Regions from separate parts of the Aquamicrobium segne genome, predicted to be linked through region 2. Evidence: riboswitches for the same ligand, from Rfam matches in the RefSeq annotation. Region 2 holds a riboswitch; the other holds the start of a gene.
The links. A riboswitch is a leader RNA that binds a small molecule or an ion and turns the genes downstream of it on or off. The one in region 2 is predicted to bind S-adenosylmethionine.
Positions count from the first base shown of each region.

Region 1: linked by a shared signal. The riboswitch ahead of ACFPLB_RS06695 (homoserine O-succinyltransferase) and the one ahead of ACFPLB_RS11755 (O-succinylhomoserine sulfhydrylase) in region 2 are both predicted to bind S-adenosylmethionine.

Region 1 is NZ_JBHSLL010000016.1:34,864-40,700, forward strand. It holds gene ACFPLB_RS06675 (DUF3108 domain-containing protein) at 1-371, shown strand, start outside; gene yddG (aromatic amino acid exporter YddG) at 408-1,289, shown strand; gene gloB (hydroxyacylglutathione hydrolase) at 1,340-2,107, opposite strand; gene ACFPLB_RS06690 (class I SAM-dependent methyltransferase) at 2,245-2,985, shown strand; gene ACFPLB_RS06695 (homoserine O-succinyltransferase) at 3,088-4,011, opposite strand; SAM riboswitch at 4,081-4,160, opposite strand; gene ACFPLB_RS06700 (pyridoxal phosphate-dependent aminotransferase) at 4,288-5,397, shown strand; gene ACFPLB_RS06705 (prephenate/arogenate dehydrogenase family protein) at 5,401-5,837, shown strand, end outside.
Region 2 is NZ_JBHSLL010000039.1:33,387-39,223, forward strand. It holds gene ACFPLB_RS11750 (catalase) at 168-1,646, shown strand; gene ACFPLB_RS11755 (O-succinylhomoserine sulfhydrylase) at 1,743-2,936, opposite strand; SAM riboswitch at 2,995-3,072, opposite strand; gene ACFPLB_RS11760 (2'-deoxycytidine 5'-triphosphate deaminase) at 3,163-4,263, shown strand; gene ACFPLB_RS11765 (ABC transporter substrate-binding protein) at 4,355-5,128, shown strand; gene ACFPLB_RS11770 (YMGG-like glycine zipper-containing protein) at 5,298-5,618, shown strand; gene ACFPLB_RS11775 (DUF6455 family protein) at 5,746-5,837, shown strand, end outside.

The DNA of each region.
Region 1 (5,837 bases), on a different contig from region 2:
TGCGGGCAGCCATTGACCCGATTGCCTCCACCATGGTGCGGGCTGACAGCATTGACCATGTGTGTGGCCGCACGGTGAAAATGTATGATGGTGAAATACGCGCTGATCTGAAGCTCAGCCGCGTTTCCATGGGCACTGTTTCCGTAAAGGGCTATAAGGGGCCGACCGTTACCTGTCGCATGAATTTCCAGCCTGTTTCCGGCTACCGGAAGGGCAAGAAGTCGCTTAACTATCTGAAAGATCGCAGCCGTATCATGGTGACATTTGCGCCGGTCGGCCAAACCGGCATATATGCCCCGATCCGGGCAACGATCGGCACGCAGATCGGAACGATCACGATCAGCGCCAGCCGTTTCGAGGCGTCAAAATAGTTGCTGAATAAAAACGGGAGAGAGATAAAAATGGGGATGATGCAGGCAACACTGATCGGGTTTTCGGCTGTTGCCATGTGGGCGCTTCTGGCTCTGCTCACCGATGCGTCCGGGAACGTGCCGCCCTTTCTTTTGTCATCCATCACCTTTGCCATTGGCACCGGCGTCGGGCTTGTGAGCCGCCTGTTGATGCCCCGGCCCGCACAAAAGATACATATCCCGCCGCTGGTGTGGGTAATCGGTATTGCCGGATTGTTCGGCTACCACTTTTTTTATTTCACCGCCTTGCGCAATGCCCCGGCAGTGGAAGCCAGTCTGATTGCCTATCTGTGGCCGCTGCTGATCGTCATCGGCTCGGCCCTGATGCCGGGAGAGCGCCTTGCGTGGAACCATGTTTTGGGGGCGCTGCTCGGCCTTGCCGGAACTTTTTTGATCGTAACACGCGGCAATGGCCTGTCTTTTGATGCCAGTTACGCTTTCGGCTATGCCATGGCTGGCATCTGTGCGCTGGTCTGGTCAGCCTATTCGCTGCTGTCGCGCCGTTTTCCTTCCGTGCCAACAAGCGTGGTCACATGGTTTTGTGCCGCAACCTGTGTGCTGTCGCTGGTCTGCCATCTGCTGCTTGAAGAAACGGTGCTGCCAGCCAATGCGGGCCAGTGGCTGGCCGTGATCGGGTTGGGGCTGATGCCGGTGGGGGCCGCCTTTTACGCATGGGACATCGGCGTGAAGCGCGGTGATATTCAGGTGCTGGGGGCCGCCAGCTATGCCGCGCCACTTTTGTCCACTCTGGTGCTGATTGCCACCGGCTTTGCCGAGCCGTCGCTGCGCATTCTTGCCGCCTGCCTGCTGATTACCGGTGGTGCGGTGCTGGCGGCAAAGTCGCTGTTGCTTGGCAGGAAAATCCCGGCCGGGACTTAAGGTTTGTTTTGGCGCATGATCTTATCTGAAAAGTCTGCAGCTTTTCAGGATCATGCATTATCCTTGCGATGGCGGATTTCGGTAAAGACCTCGACATCCGTTGCATTTTCCATGCCAAGATTTTTACGGATTGTCGGATCGGCAAAGCGCAGGAACGGGTTGGTTTCAAGCTCTGCACCGATGGTGGTGGGCAAGGTTGGCTTGTTCTGTGCCCGCAAGGCCTCGATCTCTTTGGCGCGGGCCTGCAAGGCAGCATTGGCAGGATCAATGGTCAGGGCAAAACGGGCATTGCTCAGCGTATATTCATGGCCGCAATAGACTTGCGTGTCAGCAGGCAGGGCTGCCAGTTTTTGCAATGATGCAAACATCACTTCCGGTTTGCATTCAAACAAGCGCCCGCAGCCCAGCGCAAACAGCGTATCGGCGGTAAAGATGATGTTTGCCTGTGGCAGGTGATAGCAGACATGACCTGCCGTGTGGCCGGGGGTGGCAATCACGTCAATAAAGCCGCTGCCGAAAGCGATGCGTGAGCCATCCTTGACCGTCTCATCAATGCCGGGGATTTTGTCCTTCTCGGCTTCCGGGCCGGTAATGTGCAGGTTGAAGCGCTGTTTCAGGGCCAGATTGGCGGCCACATGGTCGCTGTGATGATGGGTGATGAACAGATGCGAGGGGGGCCAGCCGGTGCGCTCAATAGCGGCTATGATCGGTGCTTCTTCAGGCGCATCGATCAGCGCCACGGCATTGGTTTTTCTGTCGCGTATCAATGCACCGAAATTATCCTGCTGGCACGTGAACAGCTCAACTTCAACAGTCATGATCAATCTCCTTCGTCATTTTAGACATAGGGCGGATATAAGGGACTGTCATCCTCGCTTTTGGTTGCCCAGCGCAGGTTTTGTTGAAACTGCTGTCAACAGCGGTTAGCGTTTGATCAAAGCTGAAAAGGCGTTTCATGTATTCTGATATTGTTGATCTGCGTTCTTTTTATGCCTCACCCCTTGGCCGTCTTGCTGAGCGCTCGATTACCATGGCGCTGTCATCAATCTGGGCGCAGGTGCCCAATGAGCGTCTGGTGGGGCTAGGCTATGCCTTGCCCTGGCTGGAGCGCTTTGGTGCAGATGCGGAACGTGTGTTTGCTTTCATGCCCGCCACGCAAGGTGCGGTGTTGTGGCCAGCAACGGGACCTGCCGCCACAGCACTGGTGTTTGATGAGGAACTGCCGCTGCCGGATGCGTCTATCGACCGCATGTTGCTGGTTCATTCTCTGGAACATGTGGAAAACCCGCGCGAGACGCTGAATGAAATCTGGCGGGTTTTGTCGCCAGCCGGTCGTGTCGTTATTGTCGTGCCGAACCGGCGTGGCGTGTGGGCGCGTTTTGAACACACACCCTTTGGCACCGGCCGGCCCTATTCGCGCGGGCAGCTTGGCGACTTGTTGCGGGAGGCAAATTTCACACCGGCAGCATGGGCGGACGGGTTGTTGTTTCCCCCGTCACGCCGACGGTTCATGATGCGTATGCACAGCCTGCTGGAAAGCAGTGGCCGTAAAGCCTGGCCGATTTTTTCCGGTGTTATTGTCGTAGAAGCGCAAAAGCGCCTCTATCAGGGCATTCCGGTTGCCCAGCGGGCCTCGCGCCGCGTTTTTGTGCCTGTGCTTTCTCCGCAGGGCAGACCAAGCCTTGGCATGCGCTAAAGCATTTTGTGAGCACAGATGGTGCCATCTGGCGTTGCACAAATGCGGCTAAAACAAGAGCTTGGAGCAGTGGAAGCTGCGTTCGTCAGAACGCCCGTTGCGCTAAGCCGACTGGCCGATCTTGCTGAGATCAAATATGGTGGTCTGATAGACCTGATTGAGCCAGTTGCCAAACAACAGATGTGCATGTGAGCGCCACCGGTTGAGTGGCGGGCGTGAAGGGTCATTGCCCGGATAATATTCATGCGGCACGTCAATGGCGCTGCCTGCCGCAATATCGCGGTCATATTCTTCCTTCAGCGAGGTTGAATCATACTCGATATGGTTGAACATGTAGAGCCGGTTGCCGGTTGCTTCTGACAGCAGGCAGGGGCCGGTAATGTCTGATTCCATCAGCAGATCAAGGCCGCGATCCTGTGGAATGTCGTGGCTGCGCACTTCCGTCCAGCGTGATACGGGCACGGCAAAATCATCGGAAAAACCGGCAAGATAGGGCGAGGCCGGAATGTTGTTATGATGGCGATAGACACCGAAAGCCTTTTTATCCAGCGTATATTTGGGGATGCGATGGAAATGCCAGGCCGCGGCCATGGCCCCCCAGCAAATGAAGAAGGAGGAATGGACATTGGTGGTTGTCCAGTCGAAAATCTGTTCAAGCTCGCGCCAGTAATCCACATCCTCATATGCCAGCAGCTCGATTGGCGCACCGGTGATGATGAAGCCGTCGAACTTGCGCCCGCGCACTTCTTCCCATGTCTGGTAGAAGGAGATCAGATGCTCTTCAGACGTGTTTTTGGCCTTGTGATTGCCAACGCGCACCAGCGTCAATTCAACCTGCAAGGGCGAAGCGCCAAGCAGCCGGGCAAACTGGGTTTCGGTGCGGATCTTGTTGGGCATGAGGTTGAGCAAGCCGATCTGGAGCGGGCGGATATCCTGCCGCAGAGCGGTGCGTTCATCCATGACGGACACACCCTCGCGAACGAGTATTTCACGCGCAGGAAGCTGATCGGGGATCTTGATCGGCATCATATTCTCCAACAAACTGGCCGGCCAAACAAAAAAGACCGGCGGCGAAATCGCAACCGGTCCTGACAGGACTTGTCAGCCTCGGCCTTTTTTAGCGACTTCTTTAACGTGGCTGCAAGCCGACCGGCCAAATCACCACGGAACTGGCATATATTTAGGACTGGCCCCGATCTTCGTCAATGCTTGCTGACACACTCAAGTCTCGACAATGTCGGGTGTGACAGCTATTTCAAAATATCTTGCCGGAATGTCCCGGCCTTCAGCGGATTTCAGATCATGACCATGGCACCAGAACAGTCTCGTCCCCAGCCTCGCGCCGGTATTTTGGACATTGATGCTTATGTGCCGGGCAAAAGTACGGTGCCGCCGGGTGTGAAGCTGTACAAGCTTTCTGCCAATGAAAATCCGCTTGGCGCGTCTTCAAAGGCAACCGAGGCCGCGCGCGAGGCAGCCGGACGGCTGGAATTTTATCCTGACGGGTCATCGACATGCCTGCGCGAAGCCATTGCTGAGGTGCATGGGCTGAACATGGCCAATCTCATGTGCTTCAATGGTTCGGATGAGGCGCTGGCGCTTTTGTCGCGTATCTATCTTGCGCCGGGCGATGAGGCAATCTATCCGCAATATGGCTTTTTAGCCTATCGCATCGCCATTCTGGCAGCGGGCGCCACACCGGTGATTGCTGCTGAAAAGGATGAGCGCGTCGATGTCGATGCGATCCTTGCCTGTGTGAGCCCCAGAACACGCATGGTGTTTCTGGCCAATCCGGCCAATCCGACCGGCACCTATATTCCTTTCGATGAGGTGCGGCGTCTGCATGCCGGCCTGCCGAAAAATGTCATGCTGGTGCTTGATGCCGCCTATGCTGAATATGTGCGCCGCAACGACTATGAGGCGGGTATTGAACTGGTGGCAAGCGCGCAAAATGTGGTCATGACGCGCACCTTCTCCAAGGTTTACGGGCTTGGCGGGGCGCGTATTGGCTGGATCTATGCGCCAGTCCATATTATCGACGCCTTGGAAAGAGTGCGCGATCCTTTCAACGTCACGGCTACCGCACTTGCCGCAGGTGCGGCAGCGATCCGCGATCAGGCTCATGTCGAGCATTCGCTTGTTCATAATGAGACCTGGTTGCCCTGGCTCACTGAAGAACTGACGGCATTGGGGCTTCGGGTGACGCCCAGCGTTACCAATTTTATTCTCATTCATTTTCCGGAAGAAGGCAGGCATTCGGCTTCTGCCGCCGACGATTATCTGAGCGCGCGCGGCTATATATTGCGGCGCGTTGGTGCCTATGGGCTTCCCGATGCGCTGCGGATGACAGTCGGAACCGAAGAAGCCAATCGCGGTGTTGTCGCCGCACTGACTAAATTTCTGAAAAGTTGAAAAATGCCTGAACCTCTATCTGAACCTTTATTTGAGAAGATTGCCCTTGTCGGCATCGGCCTGATCGGCTCGTCTGTGGCCCGCATCATCCGAAAAAATAATCTTGGCCGCCATATTGCCATTGCCACCCGTAGTCTTGAGACGCTGGAGCGGGCAAAACAACTTGGCCTTGGTGACAGCTATTTTGCGCAAGCTGCAGAAGCGGTTTGCGATGCCGATCTGGTCATTGTCTCGGTGCCGGTTGGCGCTTCGCAAGCGATTGCCAAAGAGATTGCACCTGCCTTGAAAAAGGGAGCGATCCTGACTGATGTCGGCTCGACCAAATCTTCGGTGATTGCCCAGATGCAGCCGCATATTCCCGAAGGGGTGCATTTCATTCCGGGCCACCCGCTGGCAGGTACCGAAAAATCCGGCCCGGATGCCGGTTTTGCCGAATTGTT
Region 2 (5,837 bases):
ATCAGGGACAGATCAATCAATTCATCAGGATAGCTTTTCTCCTGTCTTGCACAATGTCTGCCTGCTTTGCAGGTTTGTCGCATTGTTCTTTTCAGGCGTAGTACCAATGTAAGAGCATCGGCATCACAGTTTTCACCCTTCAACTTTCAAGACAGTCTGGAGACCCCATGTCAGATCAAGGTAAACCCGACCATTCCCATAACACCGGTTCCACAACGGGAACCGGCGCTCCTGCTGTGAGCGACCGCAATTCGCTGACTATTGGCGCCGATGGCCCGATCGTGCTTCACGATGTGCATTTTCTGGAGCAGATGGCGCATTTCAACCGCGAGAAGGTGCCGGAGCGTCTGCCGCATGCCAAGGGTGCCGGTGCTTTCGGGATTTTCGAAACGACCGAGGATGTCTCAGCCTATACCAAGGCAGCCCTTTTCCAGAAGGGTGCTTCGACGGATATGCTGGCGCGTTTCTCCACCGTTGCCGGTGAACAGGGCAGCCCCGACACATGGCGCGACGTGCGTGGCTTTTCGCTGAAATTCTACACCAGTGAAGGCAATTACGACCTCGTCGGCAACAACACGCCGATCTTTTTCGTGCGTGACCCGATGAAGTTCCCGCATTTCATCCGCAGCCAGCGGCGTCTGCCCGATTCCGGGCTGCGCGACAATCACATGCAGTGGGATTTCTGGACCAGCAACCCGGAGACCGCGCATCAGGTGACCTATCTGATGGGCGAGCGCGGCCTGCCGCGCACCTGGCGTCACATGAATGGCTATGGCTCGCACACCTATATGTGGGTTAATGCAAAGGGCGAAAAATTCTGGGTCAAGTACCACTTCCACACCGAGCAGGGCATGGAATTCTTCAGCAATGAAGAAGCTGCCGCCATGTCGGGCAATGATGCTGATTTCCATCGCCGTGACCTGTTTGACGCCATTGAGCGTGGCGAGCATCCAAGTTGGATCCTGTCGGTTCAGGTCATGCCTTATGAAGAGGCCAAGACCTACCGCATCAACCCGTTTGACCTGACCAAGACCTGGCCGCATAAGGATTATCCGCTGATCAGGGTCGGCAAGATGACGCTCAACCGCAACCCGGAAAATTTCTTTGCCCAGATCGAGCAGGCCGCCTTCTCGCCGGGCAACACCGTGCCGGGCATTGGCCTGTCACCCGACAAGATGCTGCTTGGCCGGGCTTTTGCCTATGCCGACGCCCAGCGCAACCGCATCGGCACCAATTTCCATCAATTGCCGGTCAACCAGCCCAAGGTGCCGGTTAACTCCTATATGTTTGATGGCCACATGACCTATCATCATTCGGGCAACGCCCCGGTCTATGCGCCCAATAGCGGCGGACGTTCGTGGTCGGATGAGACCGGCCCGGTCGCAGATGGCTGGGAAGCTGATGGTCCAATGGTTCGCAGCGCTTATGCGCTGCGGGCTGAAGATGATGATTTCAGCCAGCCGGGCACTCTGGTGCGCGAGGTCTTCAATGATGCCCAGCGTGCGGCACTGGTTGATACGGTTGCCGGTGGCCTTGCCGGTGGTGTGCGTGAACCGGTGCTGAGCCGTGCTTTCGATTACTGGAAGAGCGTCGATGCCGATATTGGCGCCCGCATCGAGGCAAAGGTGAAGGCGATCAAAGCCTGAACTAGAAAGAGCCGGTCGAAAGACCGGCTCTAAACTTTTGTTTTAACCGCAATTTGTGCGACGTCAGATGATTCCATCTGACGTCGCACAAATGCTCTAGCGAACGCTGGCCAGCGCCTGCTCAATATCCTCTACGAGGTCGTCAATATCCTCAAGGCCGATCGACAGTCGCAACGTGCCTGCACCAATCCCGCTTTCAGCCCGTGCTTCATCGCTCAGATTCTTGTGCGTGGTCGTGGCTGGATGGGTAATCAGGCTTTTGGCATCGCCCAGATTGTTGGAAAGCAGCACAATATCAAGCGCATTCTGGAAGGCAAAAGCTCCCGCCCTGCCGCCTTTTACGTCAAAACAGATGAGCGTTGAGCCACCTGACATCTGCCTGGCGATTATATCGGCCTGCGGATGGTCGGGACGGCCTGGATAGATGACGCGCTCGATCTGCGGCGCTTGCGCCAGAAGATCGGCAATGCGGGCGGCCGAGCGCATCTGCTGATCAACCCGCACGGCAAGTGTTTCCAGCCCCTTGAGCAGCGTCCACGCATTAAAGGGCGACATGGACGGGCCGGTATGGCGGAAGTAATCCTGCAAATGCTCTTCAACCCATGCCTTGTCGGAAAGGACGATGCCGCCCAGACAGCGGCCTTGCCCGTCTATATGCTTGGTAGCTGAATAGACGACGACATGAGCGCCCAGTTCCAGCGGGCGTTGCAGCAGTGGCGTGGCAAACACATTGTCAACCACCAGCCTTGCGCCAATCGAATTGGCAAGGGCTGCCACAGCGGCAATGTCGATGACCTCAAGGGTGGGGTTGGTCGGGCTTTCAAGGAAGAAAAGCTTGGTGTTGGGGCGTACGGCCTGTTCCCAATTGGCAATGTCCTTGCCATCGACCAGCGTGGCTTCAATGCCATAGCGCGGCGCCAGTGTCTCGACGATCCAGCGACAGGAGCCGAATAAAGCGCGTGCCGCCACAATATGATCACCCGCCCTGAGGCTGCACAGAATGGCTGCGGCCACCGCTGCCATGCCTGAAGCCATGGCGCGGCCTTCTTCAGCGCCTTCAAGCGCACACATGCGCCTTTCAAACATGTCAACCGTAGGATTGGCGTAGCGCGAATAGATGAAACCCGGATCTTCACCCTTGAAGCGGGCTTCGGCAGCCTCTGCCGTTTTATAGACATAGCCTTGCGTGAGAAAGATTGCTTCTGACATCTCGCCATATTGTGAGCGCAGCGTTGCGTCGTGAACCAGCGTCGTGCGTGGTTTCCAATTGCGTGTCTTGTCCGATGTCATGGCTTTCTTTCCCAAAACAAAAAACCGGCCGCGAAGTCGCAACCGGTACAGACAGCTTCCAAAGAGTCCGACGGTCCCTTAGCGACTTGTTTAACGTGGCTGCAAGCCGACCGGCCAAATCACCACGGGATAAGCATGGCTTTAAACCTCACGCCGGGTTGCGTCAATCATTTGTATGTTTAAGACATATTCAATTGTCATCCCCTATCGGCCGGGAGCTTGAGCCTTGCGTCAGACTGGCATTTTGCCCGATCAGGAAATTGCCGCGCTGTTTGAAACTGGCGCGCTTGTTTCACCTCGCGCACTCGATGCTGACCAGATTCAGCCTGCAAGCCTTGATCTGCGGTTGGGAGAAAAGGCGTTCAGGGTGCGCGCCTCCTTTCTGCCGGGGCCGGGCCATTCGGTTGCAGAAAAACTTGACCGGCTGCAATTGCATGAAATTGACTTAAGCGCGGGCGCCGTTCTGGAAACGGGCTGCGTCTATATCGTGCCGCTTTTGGAAACACTTGCGTTGCCAGAAAAAATTTCTGCCTCGGCCAATCCCAAAAGCTCGACCGGACGGCTTGATATTTTCACCCGTGTGATGACGGATCACGGCGCGGAGTTTGACAAGATTGCCGCTGGCTATCATGGCCCGCTCTATCTGGAAGTCAGTCCGCGGACCTTTCCAATCGTTGCCCGCACCGGTTCACGCCTGTCGCAAATCCGGTTTCGCAGTGGCAATGCCTTGCTTGGTGAAGAAGAACTGCATGCGCTGCATCAAGGCGAGATGCTGGTGGCAACCGATCCGCCCGATATTTCTGGCGGTGGCATTGCCTTGTCCATTGATCTGGAAGGGGATGCCAACGGGCTGATCGGCTACCGCGCCAAACATCACACCGGCCTCATCGACGTGGACCGCCGCGCCATTCATGAGGTGCTGGATTTCTGGGAGCCGCTTTATAATCGGGGTGCGGCTGAATTGGTGCTTGATCCTGACGAGTTTTATATTCTGGTCAGCCGCGAGGCCGTGCATGTGCCGCCCTTATATGCAGCCGAAATGACACCTTTCGACCCGCTGGTGGGTGAATTCCGGGTTCACTATGCCGGTTTTTTTGATCCCGGCTTTGGCCATTCGGCTGCTGGCGGCACCGGCAGCCGCGCCGTTCTGGAAGTGCGCAGCCATGAGGTTCCCTTCATCCTTGATCACGCACAGATTGTAGGCCGATTGGTCTATGAACATATGCTTGCACGCCCGCAAGCGCTTTATGGTGCTGATCTTGGCTCCAACTATCAGGCGCAGGGCCTCAAACTCTCCAAGCATTTTCGCAGTCCCGTTCAAGTATAAGCCTCTCCTTTTCGGCTTGTCTCCGGCTTCTGGCTGTGCTTGGCTGGAGACAAGGCCAAAGGGGCCTGAATTTTTTGGGAAGAGGTATAATATGCGAATTTCCAGATGGCTCGCAGGCGTTGCCACGGCGAGCGTGATTGCTCTTATCGCCGGTCAGGCAGCCGCACAGGATGGCAAGCTCAGGATTGGGACTGAAGGTGCTTATCCTCCCTTCAACAGTTTGACAGCCGATGGTCAGCTTGAAGGGTTTGACATCGACATTGCCAATGCGCTTTGCGAGCAGATGAAGGTCGAATGTGAATTTGTCGTGCAGGATTGGGATGGCATTATTCCAGCCCTTCAGGCCAGCAAGTTCGATGCTGTTGTTGCCTCCATGTCGATCACCGAAGAGCGCAAGGAGCAGGTTGATTTTACCAATAAATACTATGTCACGCCGCTGGCTGTCATCGCCACCAAGGACAGTGACCTGAGCGGCACCAAGCCCGAAGAGCTTGCGGGCAAGACGATCGGGGCGCAATCGGCGACCACGCAGGCAATTTATGCACAGGATCATTATGCCAAGGCTGGCGCGGATGTTAAGCTTTACCCGACACAGGAAGAGGCCGTGCAGGATATGCTCAATGGCCGTCTTGACGCGCTTGTGTCCGATAAATTCGTTCTCGTTGACTGGCTCAACAATTCGGATGAGGCGGATTGCTGCAAGCTAATTGGCGATGTTGAGGGCACTGAACTGGAAACCGGTATCGCCATTCGCAAGGGTGAGGATGAACTGCGCGAAAAGATCAACAGCGCCATTGACGCCATTGTTGCTGACGGCACCTACCAGAAAATTCAGTCAAAATATTTCAATTTTGATATTTATTGATCAATCAGCATTTTTCTTGAAAGGCCGCAGCGCAAGTTGCGGCCTTTTGGCCGCCCTGATCGCATGATGTAAGGGCTTGTATCAAAAACCCGGAACCTGTTGCAGTCAGCTTACGTTCATCTTCATGATGCGATGTGAGAATGGGCTATCAGACAAGGAGAAGGATCAGATGAGAGTTTTTAAATTTGCAGCCATTGGCGCTGTCGCCCTGACCATGGGTCTTGCCGGCTGTTCGCAAACGCCGCAACAGCAGCGCGCCACGACAGGGGCCGCCGTTGGTGGTGTGGGCGGGGCACTGGTTGGTCAGGCGATTGGCCGCGATACAAAGAGCACGCTGATTGGCGCCGGTGCCGGTGCGCTGCTTGGTGCTGTGGTTGCCACTTCCGGCGGGCCACAGCCAGGTGATCGCCAGATGTGCCGTTACCGCGCGCCCAATGGTCAGGTCTATGTCGCTGAATGTGATGAGCGCTATTATAGCGGGCGCTATTAGAGCGTTTTGCAAGGACAGGCGGTTGCGTCCGGCAGGACGCAACCGCGCTCCATGAAAAGAGCCTGCGGCATTTCATTCGTTTCCATGATGGGATGAAATACTCTAACATGCAGCGCAGGAGGCAGATATGGCTTCTGCGCAACGCTGGCCGCTGACTGAACTTGTCTGGAGGCAGTTCAGGATTTTTGACCTCGCCATGGAGCGAGCCGGGATCGATGC